Regions from separate parts of the Micromonospora ureilytica genome, predicted to be linked through region 3. Evidence: riboswitches for the same ligand, from Rfam matches in the RefSeq annotation. Region 3 holds a riboswitch; each other region holds the start of a gene.

Region 1 (7,441 bases), 630 kb from region 3:
GAGGTACGGCCACCGGTTGGGACTCCCCGCCGCCGGTCGGCTCGTCGTCACCTGTCGCCGACTGCCGGCCGCCGCGCGGGCGCGCGTTCTGGCCGTCGCCGCCTCGGTCGCCCTGCTGGTGCTGCGGCCAGCCGTCGTCGTCGCCACGGTCGCCCGGCTGGTGCTGCGGCCAGCCGCCGGTGCCGTCCGGGCCGTCGGTGCGCCCCTCGGGGCCGGCGCCGTTCCGCGCCGTCGAGTGCTCCGTCGACCCGGGGTCACAGTCGTCGACGCCGTTGCCGCCCTGCGGTCCGCCGCCACTCGGGCCGCCCCCGTTCGGGCCGCCCCCGTTCGGGCCTCCGTCACCGGCCGGCCCACCGCCCTGCGGGCCGCCGCCATCCGGGCCACTGTCGTCGGGACCGGAGTCGTCCGGGTCGTCGGGGTGGGCGTCCTGGGCGCGCTGCAACGCCTCGTCGAGGCGCTTCTCGTCCAGCCCCGGGGTGTCGAACGGGTCGCGGCGGCGGCGGTGCGGCAGGGCCAGCCGGGCGGCCACCCGGACGTCGTCGATGGTGACCCGGTCCCGGCCGTGCCAGGCGGCGTGGGCGAGGGCGGTACGGGCGGTGACGATGTCGGCCCGCATCCCGTCCACGTCGAACGCCGCACACACCTCGGCGATCTGCCGCAAAGCGGCGTCCGGCAGGCGTACCCCGGGAAGTCGGCGGCGGGCGGCGACCACCTGGCCGGCGATCTCCGCGTCGGCGTCGGCCCAGCGGGCGGCGAAACCGACCGGGTCCGCGTCGGCGGCCAGCCGGCGGCGGACCACCTCGACCCGGATCTCCGGGTCCCGACTGGCACCCACCTCCACGGTGAGCCCGAACCGGTCGAGCAGCTGCGGGCGCAGCTCCCCCTCCTCCGGGTTCATCGTGCCGACCAGCAGGAACCGGGCCGCGTGACTGACCGAGACGCCCTCCCGCTCGACGTGGCTGCGGCCCATCGCCGCCGCGTCCAGCAGCAGGTCGACGAGGTGGTCGTGCAGCAGGTTGACCTCGTCGACGTAGAGCACCCCCCGGTGCGCGGCGGCGAGCAGGCCCGGCTCGAAGGCGCGTACCCCCTCGCCGATCGCCTTCTCCAGATCCAGCGCGCCAACCACCCGGTCCTCGGCGGCGCCCACCGGCAGCTCGACGAGGCGGGCCGGGCGGGTCTCGGCGGCGGCGTCGGCCGGGTGCGGGCCGTCCGGGCAGGCCGGGTCGGGCTCGGCCGGGTCACAGCCGAAACGGCAGCCGGCCACCCGGCGCACCGGCGGCAGCAGCGCGGCGAGCGCCCGCACGGCTGTGGACTTGGCGGTTCCCTTCTCACCACGGACCAGCACCCCGCCGATCGCCGGGGACACCGCGTTGAGCAGCAACGCCAGCCGCATGTCGGCCATGCCGAGCACCGCACTGAACGGGTAGGTCGTGGTGGTGGTGACGGTCTCGGTCATGCCCGGTCCTCCAGGTCGCCCTCGCTGGCCAGGTACGTGTCGCGCAGCCGGTCGAGGGTGGCCGGTTCCGGCTTGGCCCACAGCCCCCGGTCGGCGGCCTCCAACAGCCGTTCGGTGATGCCTCGCAGCGCCCACGGGTTGGACTTCTCCAGGAACTCCCGGGTCGTGTCGTCGAAGAGGTACGCGGCGGCCAGGTGCTCGTACATCCAGTCGTCGACCACCCCGGCGGTGGCGTCGTAGCCGAACAGGTAGTCCACCGTGGCCGCCAGCTCGAACGCGCCCTTGTAGCCGTGCCGGCGCATCGCGGCGATCCACTTCGGGTTGACCACCCGGGCCCGGAACACCCGTCGGGTCTCCTCGCCCAGGGTGCGGGTGCGCACGTCGTGCGGCATCGCCGAGTCACCCACGTACGCCTGCGGTGACGTGCCGGTGAGGTGGCGGACCATCGCCACCATCCCGCCGTGGTACTGGAAGTAGTCGTCGGAGTCGACGATGTCGTGCTCGCGGGTGTCCTGGTTCTTCACCGCCACCGCGATCCGGGCGAACGAGCGCTCCATGTCGGCGCGCGCCTCCCGCCCGTCCAGGCCCCGGCCGTACGCGTAACCGCCCCACACCGCGTACACCTCGGCCAGGTCGGCGTCGCTGCGCCAGGTCCGGGCGTCGATCAGGGGCAGCAGCCCCGCGCCGTACGCGCCGGGCTTGGAGCCGAAGATCCGGGCGGTGGCCCGCCGCTCGTCGCCGTGCTCGGCGACGTCGGCGGTGACGTGTGCCCGCAGGTAGTTCTCCTCGTCCGGCTCGTCCAGGGCGGCGACCCGCCGGACGGCGTCGTCGAGCAACGCCACGACGTGCGGGAACGCGTCGCGGAAGAAGCCGGAGATGCGCACTGTGACGTCGACGCGGGGCCGGCCCAGCTCGGCGGTCGACACCACCTCGACACCGGTGACCCGCCGGGACCTGTCGTCCCAGACCGGCCGGCAGCCCAGCAGCGCGAGCACCTCGGCGATGTCGTCGCCCTGGGTCCGCATGGCGCTGGTGCCCCACACGGTCAACCCCACCGAGCGGGGGTACGCGCCGGTGTCGGCGAGGTGCCGGGCCAGCAGCGAGTCGGCGAGGGCCACCCCGACGTCCCAGGCGTTGCGGCTGGGGATGGCCTTCGGGTCGACCGAGTAGAAGTTGCGGCCGGTGGGCAGCACGTTGACCAGGCCGCGGGTGGGTGAGCCGGACGGGCCGGGCGGCACGAACCTGCCGTCCAGCGCCCCGAGGGTGTTGGTGAGCTCGTCGGTGGTCCGGTCCAGTCGGGGCACCAGCTCGGTGGCGGCGAAGTGCAGCACCGCGGCGACGTCCGGGATCGACCGACCGGTCACCTCCGCCACCACGGCGTCGACGGTGTCCACGGCCCAGCCCAGGGTTTCCATGCCGACGACCAGCCGCCGCGCGAGGGCCTCGATGAGGTCGATCGCGTCGGCGGCGGTGCCGGCCGGTCCGTCCACCACGTCGGTCAGCGCCGGGGGAAGCGCCAGGCGCTGTCCCGGCGTCGCGAGCAGCTCCTGCTCGTCGAGGGAGTACGCGACGGCGAGGGCCTGCCGCAGGCCGGGCAGGGCGCGGGCACCGCCCCAGATCTGTGGGGCGCGCAGCACCGCGAGGACCAGGTTGACCCGTGGCTCGCCGGTGGGCGCGTCGGCGAGGATGTGCAGCCCGTCGCGGATCTGCACGTCCTTGACCTCGCAGAGGTACCCGTCGAGGTGCAGCACGAAGTCGTCGAAGTCGTCCGCGTCGGGCATGGCCTCGGCGTGCAGGTCGTGGTGCAGCTCGGCGGCGCGCACCAGGTCCCAGATCTGGGCCCGCACGGTGGGCACCTTGGCCGGGTCGAGGGCCTGCACTGTCGCGTACTCGTCGAGCAGTTGCTCCAGTTTGGCCAGGTCGCCGTAGGTCTCGGCGCGGGCCATCGGCGGGACCAGGTGGTCGACGACCACGGCGTGCGCCCGCCGCTTGGCCTGGGTGCCCTCGCCGGGGTCGTTGACGATGAACGGGTACACCAGCGGCAGGTCGCCGAGGACCGCGTCGGGCGCGCAGTCGGCGGCGAGGCCGAGGCCCTTGCCGGGCAACCACTCCAGGGTGCCGTGCTTGCCCAGGTGCACCACGGCGTCCGCGCCGAAGCCGCCGTCCGCGACGGGCGCTGTCAACCAGCGGTACGCGGCCAGGTAGTGGTGGCTGGGCGGCAGGTCCGGGTCGTGGTAGATGGCGATCGGGTTCTCCCCGAAGCCGCGGGGCGGCTGGATCAGCAGCACCACGTTGCCGAAGCGCAGCCCGGCGAGCACGATGTCGCCGCCCTCGGTGTACAGCTCGCCCGGTGGCTCACCCCAGTGCTCCCGCATCCGCTCGCGCAGCTCGGCCGGGACCTGGTCGAACCAGCGCCGGTACGTCGGCCCCGGTATCCGGGCCTCGGCGGCGGCCAACTGCTCCGGGGTGAGCCACTCCACGTCGTGACCACCGGCGGCGATCAGCGCGTGGATCAGCGCGTCGCCGTCGTCGGGCGGCGGCGCGTCACCCAGGTCGTAGCCGGCCTCGGCCAGCGCGGCGAACAGCCGGACCGCCGAGGCCGGGGTGTCCAGCCCGACGGCGTTACCGACCCGGGCGTGCTTGGTGGGGTACGAGCTGAGCACCACGGCGACCCGCTTGTCGGCGTGCGGCACGTACCGCAGCCGGGCGTGACGCACCGCGATCCCGGCGACCCGGGCGGCCCGCTCGGGGTCGGCGGCGTAGACCGAGAGCCCGTCGGCGTCGATCTGCTTGAACGAGAACGGCACTGTGACGATCCGGCCGTCGAACTCGGGGATGGCCACCTGCATGGCGGCGTCCAACGGGGACAGGCCGGCGTCGCTGTCGGCCCACTGCGCGTGCGTGCTGGTGAGGCAGAGCGCCTGGATGACCGGAACGTCCAGGGCGGCCAGGGCGCCCACGTCCCAGGCGTCCTCGTCGCCGCCACCGGAGGCGTCCGCGGCGACCGCGCCGCCGGCCGCGAGCACCGTGACCAGCAGGGTGTCACAGCGGGCGAACAGCCCGAGTGGGCCGGCGCCGGCGGTCAGCCCGCGCAGTGAGCCGCAGAAGATCGGCAGCGGGTTGCCGCCGGCCTTGTGGACGGCGTCCGCGAGCACGTCGACGAAGTCGGTGTTGCCGGCGAGGGCGTGCGCCCGGTAGAAGACGATTCCCACTGTGGGCCGGCCCGGATCGGTGGGGTGGTCGCCGTGCACGCCGTACGACGGGGTGGGTGTGGGCGGGGCGAACCCCTCACCGGTGAGCAGCACCGTGTCGGACAGGAACCGGGCCAGCTGCCCCAGGTTTTCCGGCCCGCCCTCGACCAGGTAGGCCAGCGCCTGGGTGACGACTCCGGACGGCACCGTGGAGATGGCCATCAGCTCCGCGTCGGGGAGCGCCTCGCCGCCGAGCACGACCGTCGGCACGCCGGTGGCGAGCACCGCGGCGAGGCCGTCCGGCCACGCCTGCCGACCGCCGAGAAGGCGTACGACGACGAGGGCGACGCCGTCGAGCAGGGCGGGCACCTCCTCGACGGTGACCCGCGCGGGGTTGGCCAACCGGTAGTCGGCGCCGCTGGCACGGGCGGCCAGCAGGTCGGTGTCGGCGGTGGACAGCAGCAGGATGCGCACGGCAGGCTCCGGAAAGTGACGTCCTGGGCCGCCACGAGGGCGACCGGGGACGATGCGGGTGGGTACGGCGTCAGCCGGTACGACGGCCCGGGCGAACGGCGCACCGACGCGGGCGTCGGGGCCGGACAGCGTCGGGCGATCAGCTCAACGGTGCCGGTGGCCGGTGTCCTTGGAACGCACTGCCTGGAGCGCAATACGACGATGATCGTCGATGAATGAGACGCCGTGCGTCATCGGGTCCTCCTCGGGTGTCCACGCCCTGGGGTACGTCCCGACGGCCGAAGTATCCTGGCTTCCGGATCGACGCTCTCCCCCGGCCTTCCAACCGCAGACACACGGCCGTGACTCACGAGGGGGGATCGCTCCCCGGTGACAGTGGCGGGACCGCGTCGGAATTGCACCGACTTCCTTCACTGCCGTCAGGCCGCGAATGCTGCCACACCGCCGCGCCGCCGGTCAACGCGGACCCCGGCGTCGCCCGGCCACGCCCACCACATTGACCTGCGGAAATATCGGTGCGCGGGGGTCGAGTGTTGCCGTGGCAGGGGTGGGGTGGGGTGGTGCGGTAGCAGGGGGCGAGTGTCCACGCGGGCCCTTTGGAGCTGATGTCGTAAACGATTCAGCCGCCTTGACTCCCGGCTGGGACGTACGGCGATGTCACCAACGATTCAGCTCCAAAGGAGCCGAACGACACACGCCCGGAGCGAAGCGACGCCCGCCCAGGGCCGAGCGACGCCAGGGTCAGCGGGCGTGGCGTTCCGGGTGGGCCCGGCTCCAGGTCCGCATCCGCTCCGGGTAGCCGGTGCGCGCTGCCTCGTACAGCGGCACCGCGTGCTTGCGGGCGATAGTGCCGGCCGCACGCGGCGTTCCGGTACGGCGGCGGATCCACTCGCCGTCGTGGGCGATCGCCACCACCGTGGTGTCCGTCGCGGTCGTCTCCGGCTCCAGGTAGAACTCCACCCCGCGCCGGGTGGCGACGAACGCCTCCAGCGCCGCGAGGTCGTCGCGGGTCGCCTCCCGGTCCAGCTTCGTCGGGGTTGCCTCGGCACCCCGCGACCGGCGGTTGAACCAGCTCATGCCCCGCCCCTCTCCTCGACGCCCCTCCAGTGCAGCACCCATTCCTGGCAATACGCTGCACGCCGGATGGGAGACAGCTGACCTGCGTCGGGAAGGCCGGGTGGAACCCGCGGCGGGTGGGCGGTGTCATGAGTGTGATCCGAACGGAGGCTCCCCTGGACGACGAGGCGCTCGTCACCCGCGCTCGGGCAGGTGACCTGGAGGCGTACAACCTCCTGGTCGCCCGGCACACCGCGTCCGCGTACCGGACGGCGGTGCTGCTCGGCGCCGGCTCGGACTCCGAGGACGTCATCCAGGAGGCGTTTGTGAAGGCGTACCGGAAGTTGTCCCGTTTTCGCGGCGACTCGTCGTTCCGGTCGTGGCTACTCACGATCGTCGCCAACGAGACCCGCAACCTGCACCGCTCCCGTGGCCGGCGCGACGGGCTCGTCCTGCGAGCGGCGGCAGCGGACCCGGCCTCCGAGGTCGTCGAGGACGACGCGGTCGGCGCGGTCCTCGCCGGGGAGCGCCGGGCGTCGCTGGTGCAGGCCCTGCGACAACTGCCGGTACGCGACCGTGAGGTGATCGTCTGCCGATTCTTCCTCGATCTCACCGAGGAGGAGACGGTGGCGGCTCTGGGCTGGCCCCGGGGCACTGTGAAGTCGCGCACGTCCCGGGCGCTGGCGAAGCTTCGCGGCCTGCTCGACAGTGCGGAGGTCCGGCATGGGTGACCTCGAACGGGAACTGCGTGACCTTTCCGCCTGGCTGGAAACGCCCGAGCCGCCCGACGTGCGCGCCCAAGTCCGCGCACGGCTCGACAGGCCCGCGCGTCGGTGGCGTGCGCTCGTCGCGGCGGCGCTCGTCGCCCTGATCGTGGCGGTGGTGTTGCCGCCGACGCGGGTGGCCATCGCCGACGCCGTCGCGGGGCTGCTGCGCTTCGCCGGTGTCAGCATCGCCACCGCGCCCGCCCCGACGCCGCCCGGCGGCACCGCGTCGCCGTTGCCCGGGCAGCGGGCCGTCGCCCTGGACGAGGCGCAACGGGCAGTACGGTTCCCGATCCGCCTGCCGGCGAGGCTGGGCCCACCCGAGCGGGTGCTGGTCGCCGGTCCGGACGCCACGGGCCGGTACCGGGTGGCGACGCTGCTCTACGACGGGGGCGCGCTGCGTGTCGACGCGTTCGACGGTCGCCTCAACCTGTCCTTTCACAAGGAGGTCATCCCGCCGGGTGCGGAGTGGGTCCAGGTCAACGGCGACTTCGCCGTGT
Region 2 (7,441 bases), 1.2 Mb from region 3:
GTGTTGCTCAACCGGGACCCAGGCGTCGCGGCGGCGAGGTCCGTGTCGGGCTGCGGTCCGGGGTCGACCGTCGGCTCGCCGTCCGTGCTGGCGAGGGCCTCGGTCACCTGATCGGTAGGCGTCGGATCGACAGCAACGCCCGTACGGGCCGTGACGACCGTGTTGCCCTTGCGCGCCGCCGGCACGGTGGCGGGCCGCCGCCTGTCGCTCGCGGTACGCGCGACGACGCCGACCTTGCCCCCGACGGTCTTGCCAGCGCCGGCCTTGCCGCCGACGGCCTTGTCCCGGGCAGCCTTGTCCCCGGCAGCCTTGCCGCCGACGGTCTTGCCAGTGCCGGTCCTGTTCGTGGCACGGGCGCCGCCGCCGCGTCGGCCGGAGGCCGCCGCCGAGGTACGGCCCCGACCGGTGGGTGTGCCGGCGGATCGGCGACGCCAGACGACGAACCCGGCCACCGCCCCGGCCACCGCGACAGCCGCCGCCCAGCCGGCCCAGGCCAGTGCCCCTGGACCGCTCTTCTCGGTCGACCCGGTCGACGGGGCCGCTGCGGCCGGCGGGCTCGACGGATCGTCCGCTGTGGTCGGCACCGCCGAGGCCTGCCCGGACGTGTTGTGCTGCTCGCTGGCGGCCACCAGCGCCGGGTCCGGTTGGGTCGACGGCGGGCTCCACCCCTTCGGCGCTGCCGTCACCCGCCCGTCGTAGCGGAAGGTCAGGGTGCCCCGCACGGTGTCGCCGTCCGAGGCGACCGACAGGTAGCTCACCGAGTACTGGCCCTTGGCGGGCAGGTGGGCGACCGACACCACCGCGGGGAACCCCGTCGTGTACTCCCGTGGCTCGAACTGCCCGTTGACCAGGAAGTACTCCCGTACCGGCTTCTCCAGCGGCTTCGGCTCCCCCTGCGACCAGCCGTTGTCGACACGGGTGCCGCCCGGGGCGGTGATCGTGAAGAACGCGTTGGCGGCGGCCTTCTCGGTGAAGAACAGCTGCACCGACGTCAACGGCTCGCGCACGGTGGCGCCGCTCGCCGGTGTGGACATGGCGAGCGTCCCGTGAGCTGCGGCGGGTTGGGCGGACGCGAGGAGGGCGACCGCCGAGGCGAGGAGGAACGCGAGGAGGCCCGAGACCACCCGCCCGCAAGTCTGGGGGAGACGACGCATCTGGATATCCTCACCCTCGCGAGACTTTTTTCAATAGGTGAGGATCTTCTTCCTCAGATGACAAAAGTTGACGATCAGGCCATCCGTCGCCGCGGCAGGACGCCCCGGATGGACAGATCCCCTGGCCAGCTATGCTGCCGACGGCGCTGGTTCGCCCCGTCGTGACCGGCGGGGCGTCGTAAGAGGGAACCCGGTGGAAATCCGGGGCTGCCCCGCAGCGGTGAGTGGGAACGACCGCCGTCATCAGCACTGGGCCATGTGGCCTGGGAAGCGACGGCCAGTAGGGGACCGGCACCACCGGTCAGGCCCGCGAGTCCGAAGACCTGCCGGCGCCGCGTACACAACCGTGTGCGCTGCCGTCGGCCTCGCGGGTGGGCTGAGCGGGTGACGGGCCGTGCGTGTGGTGCGCGGCCAGGTCCTCGTCAGCGTGTGTCCGCGACCCGGCGGTGTGGTTTCCCGAGGGACGGACTACCGCTGTGCACGACACCACCACGATCGCCGGCCGAGCGCCGTCGGCGTCGCACCTGACCCTTTCGCAGATCATGGACCAGCACCACACCAACCTGATGGGTACGGTGCACGGCGGCCGGATCCTCAACCTCATCGACTCCGTCGCCGGTGTGGTCGCCGCAAGGCACTCCGACGGGCCGGCGGTGACCGCCGCCATCGACGAGACGGCGTTTCTCCGCGCGGTGCGGGTCGGCGACGTCGTGCACGTCGACGCCCGGATCACCTGGGCCGGCCGCAGCTCGATGGAGGTCGCGGTCAAGGTGACCGCCGACCGGTGGGACCGGGCGGTGCCGCCCACCGACGTGGCCACCGCCCACCTGGTCATGGTCGCCATCGACGACGACGGCCAGCCTCGTACCGTGCCGCCGCTGCTACCGGAGACCGACGGGGACCGGCGACGCTACCGGGAGGCGGAGATCCGCCGGGAGCACCGGCTGGCGCTGCGGCGCGCGCTGCTCGACGGCGCCGACGACGGCTGACCCGTGCGCGGTCCGCCCGTTGCGGCGCTGGCGCGGTCCGAGGAACCCGCCCCGCCGCCTATCCGGTCGGATAGCGTCCACGTGAAACCTCGATCACGGAGAGTGTGGATGGCTATGCGCGCTGCGGTGCTGCGGGAGTTCGACGCTCCGCTGACGGTCGAGGAGATCGATCAACCCACTCCCAAGCGCGGGCAGGTGCTGGTGCGGATCGTCGCCAGCGGTGTCAACCCGCTCGACACGAAGATCCAGGCAGGAAAGGCCGCGCACGCGCGTGTCGAGCTGCCTGCGGTGCTCGGCCTGGACCTTGCCGGCGTCGTCGCGGCGATCGGCACGGAGGTGACCAGCTTCGCGCCGGGAGACGAGGTGTACGGGCTCTGCGGGGGCGTCGGCGACCTCCAGGGTTCACTGGCCGAGTACGCCGCCGTGGACGCTCGACTGCTGGCCCGCAAGCCGAAGGCACTCTCGATGCGGGAGGCCGCCGCGTTGCCCCTGGCGGCGGTCACCTCCTGGGAGGGGCTGGTCGACCGGGCCGGAGTCCACGCCGGGCAGAAGGTGCTGGTGCACGGCGGTGCCGGCGGGGTTGGCTACGTGGGCGTGCAGCTTGCCCAGGCGCGCGGCGCCGATGCGTACGCCACGGGCGGGCCGGCGAGCATGCGGGTGATCGAGAGCCTGGGCGCCGTGCCGATCGACTACACCACGAGCAAGGTCGAAGAGTACGTCGACAGGCACACCGGCGGCGAGGGGTTCGACATCGTCGTGGACACCGTCGGTGGCGCGACGCTCGACGCGTCGTTCGCGGCGGTACGCACCTATCACGGGCACGTCGTCAGCGCACTGGGTTGGGGGTCGCACTCGCTCGCCCCGCTGTCGTTCCGAGGCGCGACCTACTCCGGGGTGTTCACCCTGTTGCCGATGCTCACCGGGCGCGGCCGCGAACACCACGGCGACATCCTGCGCGAGATCGCGGCGCTGGCCGATGCCGGTGCCCTGCGCCCGCGACTGGATCCGCGCGAGTTCACGCTCGACACGGTCATGGACGCCCACCGGCTGGTCGCGGACGGCACCGCCGAGGGCAAGGTCATCGTGGACGTCGCCGGTTGAGCAGAGCCGTTCGTGAAGGCGAAGTGGTCAGGTGGCGTTGTTCCCAGGGTGGCTGATGCCGGCTGGCGTCTCGGGTTGCCTCACGCTGCGCCTGCACGTGCCGTAGATCGATGTGGAGCGTTGCGGGTGAGCTTGCTGGAGTCCGCCGTAGTTCCGTCATCTGAGACACCGATCCCACTCGCGGCGCCATGAGCAGCGCATCCTCTGTGGTGACCTCTTCGGTGGACCCGAAGGCGTCAGCGCTGGCACCCCGCGGAGGCGGTAGGGCGGAGTCGGCTCATGTCGAAGAGAGTGCGTCTGCGTATCGACGTTGAGGCGCGGTTAACCGATGTCCCAGGACGAGCGCGTCCAGGAAATCGTCGAAGGCGCGATCGGCTCGTGGCGTGTCGCCGGTGGCCTCGACGTCCATGATGAGGCCGCGGATGACGGCCAGCACCAGGGTGGCGAGTTCGGGGCGGCCGACGGTACGCATGCCGTCCTCGAGAGGCTGCAGCCAGTCGGTGGTGGCCTCGCGCCGGAAATTCGGCCACAACTGCTGTTCAGCGTCCTGGCGGAGCTTGCCGAACATGCTGAGGTAGGGGCGGCCCTCGGGGCCGGTGATGGCCTGCCACGCGCGCCGCAGCGTGCTCAGGTAAGGCTCGCCCGGCTTGGGGGACAACAGGTCGCCGTAGAACTCGCGTTGAAGCTGCCGCGCCCGGCGCAGGGTCTCGCGCAGCAGCGCGTCGCGCGTCCCGAAGTGGTAGATCAGCATGCGGGTCGAGCAGCCCGTCGCCTTCACCAACGGTTCGAGACGGTCGGGCAGGCCGTGGGCGAGCGCGTGATCGACGCAGGCGTCGAGGATGCGGTCGCGGATCTCGGGTTGTTTGTGACGTCCCACCGCCACACTTTTTCACGTAACTGGCGGTACGTCTAACGTTGATCCCAGCGGAGAAGGAGTCAGAGATGCGAGTGGTATTCGTGCACGGTGCGTGTGTCCGGGACGGCGTCTGGTGGTGGCACCCGACCGCCGAAGCACTGCGCGAGCGGGGCATCAGCAGCGTCGCGCCGGCGTTGCCGAGCTGCGGTGAGGGCGACCGGCCCGCCGGTTCGAACGGTCCCGGCCTGCCGGAGGACGTCGCGGCGGTGCGGGCGGTGCTGGCCGCGGGCGATGAGCCGACGGTGGTCGTGGGACACAGCTATGGCGGGATCGTCGCGGCCGAGGCCGCAGTGGGCGTCGCATCGGTGCGGCACATGGTCTTTGTGTCGAGCTATCTGCCCGAGCCGGGCGAGTCGCTGTCGACCTTTGGCGCTCCGGAACCGCCGCCGTTTCTCGACTTCGACCCTGAGGGCGGCACGTTCGGCGCGGTACCGCAGTTGTTCGCCGAGACCCTCATGCAGGACTGCCCGCCGGACATCGTCCGCGAGGGTGCGGCTCGCCTGATCCGGCAGACGATTGCCGTCACCCAGCAGCCGGTGCGGCAGGTGGCGTGGCGCGACCTGCCGACAACGTATGTGGTGTGCGCCGACGATCGCGGCACCCCAGCATCGGCGCAGCGTGAGTTCTCCCGCCGCGCCGGCAAGGTCGTCGAACTGCCGACGGGCCACCATCCGTTCCTGTCCGACCCGCAGGCCGTCGCCGACATCCTGACCGGGCTCTCATGACCAGGCCGCCGGAGCTGGTGCGGCGCATGTACGCCGCCTACAACCGCCGGGACGCCGACGGCCTGCTCGCCCTGCTGACCAACGACGTCGACTGGCCGGACGGCGATGTCAGGCTGCACGGCAAGGATGCGCTCCGCCGCTACTGGCTTGAGCAGTGGACCCGGGTCCACACCCACGACGAGCCCAGCGAGCCGGTCGAGCTGGGTGATGGGCGTATCGCGGTTCGTGTCGACCAGACGGTCCGCACGCCGGAAGGGTCGCCGTTGTCGACGGCGCGCTTCGTCCACCTCTTCCAGATCCGCGATGGACTGACCGCCCGAATGGACATCGAAACAGCTTAGTACTCCAACGTCACTTGGCCTGTCTGCGCTGGTAGTGGGATCGGCGGGCGCGGGCTTGGGATGTTCGTCGCCAGCGGGACCAGTGCAGGGTGTGCTCTGGCGAGAGCGATGTGGCGAGGACGAAGGCGTTGAGGAGTCGGCGGCTCTCGGCGACGGTCAGCGCGAACCCGACCTGGTCGGGGACGCCGGCGGCGGTGAGACGCTCAGGCCGGTCGCACCAGGTCGACCACAGGAGCGCGTGCAGACTGGCGGCATCTTGTTGCCCCGATCATGGCCGCATGCATCGATCGGCGGTCGAAGCACGTACGTCAGGCGATGATCGGCGGAAGCTGCCATGGGGGACGCCGGCCGGGCCGCTCAGCTCCGCCAGGAGGGCGTCCACCGCGGGCCGCTGCGGCGTGCCGCCGAGGGCGCGGGTGACCGCGAAGATGCGTCGCTCGGTGACCGGCTCGACCAGTGGCTCCACGTGCACCCCGGGTGGCACGTGGCGCAGCGCCAGCTCCGGCACCAGCGCAGCGCCCAGCCCGGCCGCGACGAGGTCCAGCGTGAGCGCGAAGTCGACGGCACGGTGCCGGATGTCCGGCTCGAAGCCCGCGAGCCGGCAAGCGTGCAACGTGGACCGCAGGCACGGCGTGTGTTCGGCGCTGGCGATCCATGGCAGGTCACGTAGCTCGCTCAGCCGTCCGGTGCGACGGCGCCAATCGACTGGAGTGATCAGGTGCATCGGGTCGGTGGTGACCGGATGCCGGTCCAGGTCGTCGACCAGCGGCACGGGCACGTGGTCGTACTCCTGCAGCACCACCACGTCGAGGGAGCCGGAGCGCAGGTCGAGGCGGCTCTGCTGGTCTTCGGCCTCGATCACCCGCACGTCCAGCTCTGGGTGCTTCGCCCGCGCGCGGGCGGCGGCGGGTGCCACTAGCGCGCCGGCCGCGGACGCGAACGCACCGACCCGCACCGTGCCGCTGACCCCGTGGCGGAGCGCGGCGAGCCCGGCCACCGCCTGCTCCACCGCGTCCAGCACGTCCTTCGCGTGGCTGGCCAGGACCTGGCCGGCCGGGGTGAGGACGATCCCGCGCCCGGCCCGCTCGACCAGCTCGTGCCCGGCCTCACGGGACAGCTGGACGAGCTGCTGTGAGACCGCCGACGGAGTCACGTGCAGCGCCGCGGCGGCGGCGGTGACGCTGCCGCGCAGCGCGACCTCGTGCAGCACGCGGAGCCGACGTGCGTCAAGATTCATGTAGCCACGCTACAGCGGCAGTGAAGAACATTGAACTGGTCCTTAAGCATTTCCTCCGGCAGCGTAGCCGGCGTGAAAACATCGCACCGACTTCTCGCCGTGCTCGTCGCCGCCATTTGGGGCGTCAACTTCGTCGTCATCGAGCTCGGCCTGCGCGACCTGCCGCCGCTCGTGCTGACCGCGCTGCGTTTCGTCGCGGCGGCGGTGCCGGTGGTCTTCCTGGTGCCACGCCCCAGCGCCCGCCTCCGCTACGTGATCGCCTACGGGCTGGTGCTCGGCGTCCTGAAGTTCGGCGCACTGTTCACTGCGCTCGCAGCCGGCATGTCCGCCGGTCTGGCCTCGCTGGTGCTGCAGGCGCAGGCGCTGATGTCGGTGCTGCTGGCGGCGGCAGTGCTCGGCGAGCGGCCGGCGCGGGCGCAGGTGGCCGGCGTACTGGTCGGATCGGTCGGGATCGGGGTGCTGGCAATCGGCAGCGGCGGCCACGCCACGGTGATCGGCTTCGCGCTGACGCTGTTCGCGGCGGCCAGCTGGGCCACGGCAAACCTGGTCATGCGGGCTAGCGGCGAGACGCGACCGCTCTCGCTGCTGGTCTGGTCGAGCCTGGTACCACCGTTACCGCTGCTCGGCCTGGCCGGCGTGCTCGACGGCGGACAGGCGGTGCTGGATGCGATCACCGGCCTGTCGTGGCGCGGGCTGCTCGCCGTGGCGTACATCGCGTACGTGTCGACCCTAGTCGGCTTCGGGATCTGGAACCGGCTGATCGCACAGTACTCGGTCGCACGGGTGGCGCCGTTCAGCCTCCTGGTGCCGGTCTTCGGGCTCAGCGCGGCGTGGCTGCTGCTGGATGAGCCCGTCGGCGTGACGGAGCTGGCCGCAGCCGCCATCGTCGTCGCCGGGCTGGCGCTGGTTGTGCGGCGCTCCACAGCGGACCCCAACAACGCCACGGCCGTGAGCGAGGATTGCAACTCCTCCGTGGTG
Region 3 (7,441 bases):
TGGCGGCGTCGGCGGTGGGGGTCACTGGCAGGCCTCGCACGACTCGGGGTTCTCCAGCGAGCAGGCCAGCGCCTCCGCGTCGACGGCGACGGGTGCCACGGCGCTGACGGTGGCCTGCTGGATCCGCGTCGCGGGGCGCGAGCGCAGGTAGTAGGTGGTCTTCAGCCCGGCCTTCCAGGCGTAGAGGTACATCGAGGAGAGCTTGCCGATGGTCGGCGCGGCCAGGAACAGGTTCAGCGACTGGGACTGGTCGATGAACGGGGCGCGGGCGGCGGCCAGGTCGATCAGCGCCCGCTGCGGCAGCTCCCACGCGGTGCGGAACAGCTCCCGTACGCCGGCCGGCAGTTCGGCGATGTCCTGCACCGACCCCTCCGCCCGCTTGATCGCCGAACGGATCCGCTCGGTCCACAGACCGCGGGCCTTCAGCTCGCGTACCAGAGCGGTGTTGACCTGGAGGAACTCCCCCGACAGGGTTTCGCGCTTGAACAGGTTGGACACCTGCGGCTCGATGCACTCGTAGCACCCCGCGATCGAGGCGATGGTCGCGGTCGGCGCGACCGCCACCAGCAGCGAGTTGCGCAGCCCGTACGCCTCGACCCGCTTGCGCAGCGCGTCCCACCGCGCGGCCTGCGTGCCCTCGACACCCCACAGGTCGGGCTGCAGCTGACCCCGGGCGGCCCGGGTCTGCGGGTACGCCGGGTGCGCTCCGAAGTCGCGTGCCAGGTCGGCGGACGTCTCCAGTGCGGTCAGGTACAGCTCCTCGCTGATCCGGGTGGACAGTTCCCGCGCCGCCGGCGAGTCGAACGGCAGCCGCAGCGCGAAGAACACGTCCTGCAGGCCCATCAGCCCGAGCCCGACCGGCCGCCAGCGGGGGTTGCTCGCCGCCGCCTGCGCGGTCGGGTAGTAGTTGATGTCGATGACCCGGTCGAGGAACGTCACAGCGGTCCGCACCGTGGCGCGCAGCCGCTCCCAGTCGATGTCGCCGTCGCTGAGGTGGGCGGCGAGGTTCACCGAGCCCAGGTTGCACACGGCGGTCTCGGCGTCACTGGACACCTCGACGATCTCGGTGCACAGGTTGGACAGGTGCACCACGTTGCCCGGCTCGGCGGTCTGGTTGCAGAGTCGGTTGGCGGCGTCCTTGAAGGTCATCCACCCGTTGCCGGTCTGGGCGAGGGTGCGCATCATCTTCCCGTACAGCTCCCGCGCCGGGACCTGCCGCACGTAGCGGCCCTGCGCCTCGGCCTCCCGGTACGCGGCGTCGAACCGCTCCCCCCACAGGTCGGGCAGTTCGGGCACCTCGTGCGGGTCGAACAGCGACCACAGCTCGTCGGCCTCGACCCGGCGCATGAACTCGTCGGGGATCCAGTTGGCCAGGTTGAGGTTGTGGGCGCGCCGGGCGTCCTCGCCGGTGTTGTCCCGCAGTTGCAGGAACTCCTCGATGTCCGGGTGCCACGGCTCCAGGTAGACGCAGGCCGCGCCCTTGCGCCGGCCGCCCTGGTTGACCGCGGCGACGCTCGCGTCCAGCGTGCGCAGCCACGGCACGATCCCGTTGGACTGTCCGTTCGTGCCCCGGATCAGCGCACCCCGGGAACGGACCCGGGAGTACGCGATGCCGATGCCACCGGCGAACTTGGACAGGTTGGCGACCTGGGCGTACCGCTGGTAGATCGAGTCCAACTCGTCGAGCGGGGAGTCGACCAGGTAGCAGGAGGACATCTGGGTGTGCCGGGTCCCGGAGTTGAACAGGGTCGGTGAGCTAGGCAGGTAGGCCAGGCTGGACATCAGTCGGTAGAAGCCGACCGCCTCGTCCGCCGTCCGGGACAGGCCGCAGGCCACCCGCAGCAGCCAGTACTGCGGGGTCTCCAGCACCAGTCGGCTGGTGGGGTGGCGCAGCAGGTAGCGGTCGTACACCGTGCGCAGGCCGAAGTACTCGAACCGGCGGTCGCCGTCCAGGTCGATGGCGTGGTCGAGCGTCGTGGCGTGCGCGGCGACGAACGCGGCGGTGTCGTCACCGATCAGGCCCTCGGCGTGGCCGACCCGGATCGCCGCGCTGAACGAGGTGATGCCCTGCCGACGCACCTCCTTGTCGACGTAGCCGGCCAGCAGCCGCGCGGCGAGGCGCGAGTACTGCGGCTCCTCGCCGATCATCTCGGCTGCGGTCTGGATCGACAGCCGGTCCAGTTCGGCAGTGGTCGCGCCGTCGTAGAGGCCGCTGATGGTGCGGGTGGCCACCCGCATCGGGTCGACGTCGGTCAGGTCGTCGGCCCACCGCTCGACCGCCCGGACGATCTTGTTCACGTCCACGGGTTCGGTGGCGCCGTCGCGCTTGCGGACCTGCATCGGCGTCCGCCGCACTGTCGCGTCGCCGCTGACCGGGACTACCTCGGTGACTGTCACCACTCGCTCCTCGGAGTTCGAGACCTGGTGGCCCGGACGCGAGGAGACAGACACCGACGGACGCCACGCCAGCCCGGCGTGGGTCAGGTGGCGTCAGCCGTCCCACGCGGCCTCGGACCGCCGCCCACCCGGGTGCGGGTACGCGGCGCGCTGGCAGGTCTTCGGACTCGCGGGCACGACCGGACTCGCCGGTCTCCTACTGGCCGTCGCTTCCCAGGCCGTTTGGTGGCCCAGTGCTGATGACGGCTGTCGTTCCCACTCACCGCTGCGGGACAGTCCCGGATTTCCACCGGGTTCCCTGTTGCCTCGACCGCACCGGATGAGCGGCCGAACCAGCTGCGTTCGACACCATATATAGGGACGCAGCCGTTGTCACACCCCACATGTCGGTCTCGGGCGTGTCGGGGACCGGCTCGGTGATCACCGTCACCACTGTGGCCGACCACGCACGCCAGGCATCTGGGACGGGCCTCCGCGCGCGTGTCGACAAGCGACATAGATTTGACCTATCGGAGCAGCAAACATCATACGTATGCGGGCCTGCGGCGATCGATATCGTTGACGTGCCGGAGCCGTCCTCCGTATACTCCCAGTGATCATCTGATCTTTAGCCTAGCTGGGCGAGGAGCGCATGCCGCAGATCACCGCCGTCACCGTCGAAGACGTCCGCTTCCCCACCTCCCTGACCGCTGACGGGTCAGACGCCATGAACAAGGACGGCGACTACTCGGCGGCCTACGTCGTCCTGCACACCGACGGCGTCGACGGAGTGGGTGCGCCACTCGCGGGGCACGGCCTGACCTTCACCATCGGTCGAGGCAACGACATCGTCGCGGCGGCGGCGGTCCACCAGGCACAACTCCTCGTGGGCCTGGACGTGGCGACGATGGCAGCGGACATGGGCGCGGTCTACCGCCTGCTGACCTCCGACTCACAGCTGCGGTGGCTCGGCCCGGAGAAGGGTGTCGTCCACCTGTCCCTCGCCGCCGTGTTGAACGCGTCGTGGGACCTGGTCGCCCGGGTCGCCGACAAGCCGCTGTGGCGGCTGCTCGTCGACATGTCCCCCGAGCAACTCGTCGACATCGCGGACCTGCGCTACCTGTCCGACGCGCTGACCCGGGACGAGGCACTGGCCATCCTGCGGGCCAAGGAGGGCACGAAGGCCGCCCGCCTCGCCGAGCTCGACCGGACCGGCTACCCCGCCTACACCACCTCGGCGGGCTGGCTCGGCTACGGCGACGACAAGCTTCGCCGACTGTGCCAGGAGGCGGTCGACACCGGCTACGGCTACGTCAAGCTCAAGGTGGGCGCCAACCTCGATGACGACATCCGCCGATGCGCGATCGCGCGGGAGATCCTCGGACCGGACCGCAACCTGATGATCGACGCCAACCAGGTGTGGGACGTCGGTCAGGCCATCGAGTGGGTCACGGCCCTCGCCCAGTTCAAGCCACTGTGGATCGAGGAGCCGACCAGCCCCGACGACATCCTGGGCCACGCGGCCGTCCGCCGTGCCGTCGCACCGATCGGCGTCGCCACCGGCGAGCACTGCCACAACCGGGTCATGTTCAAGCAGCTGTTCCAAGCCGAGGCCATCGACTTCTGCCAGCTGGACACCGGCCGGTTGGCCAGCATCAACGAGATCGTCGCCGTGCTGCTGCTCGCCGCGAAGTTCGACGTACCGGTGTGCCCACACGCCGGTGGTGTCGGCCTGTGCGAGATGGTCCAACACGTGTCGGTGCTCGACTACGTCGCGATCTCGGGGGATCTCACCAACCGTGTCACCGAGTTCGTCGATCACCTGCACGAGCACTTCACCGATCCGTGCATCATCCAGGACACCGGCTCAGGCAGCGGTTACGTCCTGCCCAGCCAGCCCGGCTACTCCACCCGGATGCGTCAGGAGTCGGTCGCGCTGTACCGCTTTCCGGACGGCCGCTACTGGGCGTCGACAGACCCGACTACCGTGTCATCTCCGGAGGCGGCGTACGTGATCGCGGGTGGGAAGGCCACCCCCGCCGGCCGCTAGGGGAGTCATGTCTCGCACTGACGAAGTGGTCAACGGCATCAAGCGGATGATCCTCGAAGGGCAGTTCAGGCCCGGGGACCGGCTGCCCATCGAGAAGGACCTCGCCGAGTCGCTCGGCGTCTCGCGAGGCTCGCTGCGCGAGGGGATGTCGGCCCTGTCGATCCTCGGCATCGTCAACATCCGCCAGGGCGACGGCACCTACGTCACCAACCTCGACGCGCCACAACTGCTGGCCCCGATGGGTTTCGTGGTGGACTTCCAGGGTCAGGGCGACCCACGGCACATCCACACCGTTCGGCGACTGCTGGAGTGCGAGGCCGCCTGCCTGGCGGCGACCAGGATCACCGACGAGGCCCTGGCCCAGGCCGGTGACCTGCTCGCCGAGGCGGCCCGGCTGGTCGGCCAGTCACCGCCGGATCACGAGCGGATCATGGAGATCGACATCGCCTTCCACCGGATCATCGCCGCGCACGCCGGAAATCCGGTGCTCGTCGGCCTGATCGAAGCCTTCGCCGGGCGGACCATCCGCGGCCGGCTCTGGCGGAGTCTGCACGAGGAGGGCGCGGACGTGCGTACCCATGACGAACACGTGGCGATCCTGAAGGCCCTCGTGGCGCGCGACCCGGAGCGGTCCCGCACCCGGATGGCCAACCACCTGATCGGCGTGGAGGAGTCGTTGCAGGGGTTACCCGACGACGCGGACGCGGGCATCGAGACGGCCCGGTCGTGACCGCCGGCCCTCACGACTGCACGTCGAGCAGCCCCTCGTCGTACAACGCCGCCCAGAGCTGATCCGGGACGTCGACGTCGGATCGGCGCAGGGTCTCGGTCACCTGGGCCCCGTCCCGCATGCCGACCACCGTCGAGACCACGGCCGGGTGCCGACGGACGAACGCCAACGCCGCCTGGGGCAACGTGACGCCGTACGTCTGACAGACCCGCGCCATCCGGCGGGCGTGGTCGATCACCTCTGCCGGCGCCTGCTGATAGTCGTAGACGGCGTCGGTCGCCGGCATGTCCCGGGCCAGCAGCCCGGAGTTGTAGACCCCGGCGACCACCACACCGACGCGGCGGGCCTGCGCGACGGGCAGCAGGTCGGTCAACGCGCCCTGCTCCAGCAGGGTGTACCGGCCGGCGCACATCACCACGTCCACGTCGGTCTCCGCCACGAAGCGGGCCAGCATCGCGGACTGGTTCATCCCGGCCCCGACCGCACCGATCACGCCCTGCTCCCGCAACTCCACCAACGCCGGGATCGCCTCGCGCGCGGCCTGCTCCCAATGCTCGTCCGGATCATGCAGATACACCACGTCGATCCGGTCCAGGCCGGTGCGCCGAAGGCTCGCCTCCAACGAACGGCGCACGCCGTCGCGGCTGAAGTCCCAGACCCGGCGATGATCGGCGGGAACGTCGTACCCCTCCGGATCCCGCCGGTGCGCCGTCTCCGGTGACGGCACGAGCAGCCGGCCGACCTTCGTCGACACCACGTACTCCTCGCGCGGGCGGGAGCGGAGGGCCGCGCCCAGGCGCGTTTCGGACAGGCCCAGCCCGTAGTGCGGTGCAGTGTCGAAGTATCGGATGCCGCCCGCCCACGCGGTGTCCACCGCGGCGGCGAACTGCTCGTCCGAAGTCGCCCGGTAGAGATTGCCACCCTGTGAGGCGCCGAAGCCCAGTGGGCCCAGCCGCAGCGGCGACCCGGCGGCGCGCCGGGTCGCCTGACGGGCGAGATCGTGCGCGACCCGGTGGGCGGCCACCGTCACCTCTCGTCCCGATCCGCGCTGGTGCTGCCGGTCATCGCTGCGACCAGGTCATCGGTGGTGACCTCGTCAGCGCGTAGTTGGGCCGCGCGTCGGCCGAGGCGCAGCACCTCGACCCGGTCGGCGATCTCGAGCACCTGCGGCATGTTGTGGCTCACCAACACCACCGACATGCCGGCGTCGCGGGCACGCCGGACGACGTCGAGCACCCGTCCGGTCTGGACCACGCCCAACGCCGCCGTGGGCTCGTCGAGGATGACCACGTTTGTCGCCCAGATGATGGCGCGGGCCACCGCGACACACTGCCGCTGCCCACCGGACAGCATCGCGATCGGGGTGGTGACCCGGGGGATGCGTACGCCCAGTTCGTCGAGGGCCGTGGCAGCGCCCTGTCGCATGGCGCGCTTGTCCAACAGCCCGAGCCGGCCGAGTGGTCCGGAGCGGAGGATCTCCCGGCCGAGATACAGGTTGGCGGCCACGCTGAGGTCGTCGGCGACGGCGAGATCCTGGTAGACGGTCTCCACCCCCGCACGCCGGGCATCGACCGGAGTGGAGAACTGGACCGGACGGCCGCCGATCCGGATCTCGCCCTCGTCCGGCGGATGCACGCCGGACAGGGTCTTGATCAGCGTGCTCTTTCCTGCACCGTTGTCACCGATCAGCGCGACGACCTCACCCCGGCGGACCATGAAGTCGGCGCCACGCAACGCCTCGACGTGCCCGAACCGCTTGACGATGCCGCGGGCTTCGAGGGCCGGCGGTTCCGCGTCGGTGGGTTGCTGATCGCTGTCGGCGGTGGCCGTTGGGATGCCGCCCATCACTGCACCGGCGGGTTGGCGCAGCTGGGCTCGAGCACCGCCTTGATCTCCGCCGAGTCGATGTTCTCCTTGGTGACGAACGTGACGCCGGTGTCGGCCGACGCCAGGGGCGCCTTGTCCCGAAGGTGCTTGACCATCTTGTCGACGCCGAAGTAGCCCATCTTGAACGGGTTCTGCACGACCAGCGCCGAGATCTGGCCGTTGCGCACTCCGGCGATCTCGTCCGGGGCCGCGTCCCAGCCGATGATGACCACCTTGCCGGACTTGCCGGCCGCCTGGATGGCCTGCGCGGCACCGAGCACGCTCGGCTCGTTGGCCGCGAAGATGCCGGCGAGCTTGGGGTTGGCGGTGAGGATGTTCTCGGTGACCCGTCGGGCCTCGTTCACATCACTGCGGCTCGGCTGCTGGCCGACCAGCTTCAGGTTGGGGTACTGGGCGAG

The links. Region 3 has a riboswitch for cobalamin ahead of IW248_RS11985 (ribonucleoside-diphosphate reductase subunit alpha). Riboswitches for the same ligand answer to the same signal wherever they lie in the genome.
Region 1: it holds a riboswitch for cobalamin, as region 3 does, so the genes downstream of both, cobN (cobaltochelatase subunit CobN) here and IW248_RS11985 (ribonucleoside-diphosphate reductase subunit alpha) in region 3, are expected to answer to the same signal.
Region 2: it holds a riboswitch for cobalamin, as region 3 does, so the genes downstream of both, IW248_RS06215 (acyl-CoA thioesterase) here and IW248_RS11985 (ribonucleoside-diphosphate reductase subunit alpha) in region 3, are expected to answer to the same signal.

Annotation. Positions count from the first base shown of each region.
Region 1 is NZ_JADOTX010000001.1:2,036,416-2,043,856, reverse strand. Features, by position in the region: gene IW248_RS08950 (magnesium chelatase subunit D family protein) at 1-1,456, opposite strand, end outside; gene cobN (cobaltochelatase subunit CobN) at 1,453-5,121, opposite strand; cobalamin riboswitch at 5,381-5,557, opposite strand; gene IW248_RS08940 (hypothetical protein) at 5,863-6,198, opposite strand; gene IW248_RS08935 (RNA polymerase sigma factor) at 6,327-6,908, shown strand; gene IW248_RS08930 (hypothetical protein) at 6,901-7,441, shown strand, end outside.
Region 2 is NZ_JADOTX010000001.1:1,421,697-1,429,137, forward strand. Features, by position in the region: gene IW248_RS06210 (copper resistance CopC family protein) at 1-1,154, opposite strand, end outside; cobalamin riboswitch at 1,285-1,499, shown strand; gene IW248_RS06215 (acyl-CoA thioesterase) at 1,697-2,143, shown strand; gene IW248_RS06220 (zinc-dependent alcohol dehydrogenase family protein) at 2,252-3,244, shown strand; gene IW248_RS06225 (TetR/AcrR family transcriptional regulator) at 3,522-4,121, opposite strand; gene IW248_RS06230 (alpha/beta hydrolase) at 4,187-4,885, shown strand; gene IW248_RS06235 (nuclear transport factor 2 family protein) at 4,882-5,226, shown strand; gene IW248_RS06240 (LysR family transcriptional regulator) at 5,495-6,463, opposite strand; gene IW248_RS06245 (EamA family transporter) at 6,563-7,441, shown strand, end outside.
Region 3 is NZ_JADOTX010000001.1:2,669,587-2,677,027, forward strand. Features, by position in the region: gene IW248_RS11985 (ribonucleoside-diphosphate reductase subunit alpha) at 22-2,340, opposite strand; cobalamin riboswitch at 2,533-2,749, opposite strand; gene IW248_RS11990 (enolase C-terminal domain-like protein) at 3,029-4,426, shown strand; gene IW248_RS11995 (FadR/GntR family transcriptional regulator) at 4,434-5,156, shown strand; gene IW248_RS12000 (aldo/keto reductase) at 5,167-6,186, opposite strand; gene IW248_RS12005 (ATP-binding cassette domain-containing protein) at 6,183-7,001, opposite strand; gene IW248_RS12010 (ABC transporter substrate-binding protein) at 7,001-7,441, opposite strand, start outside.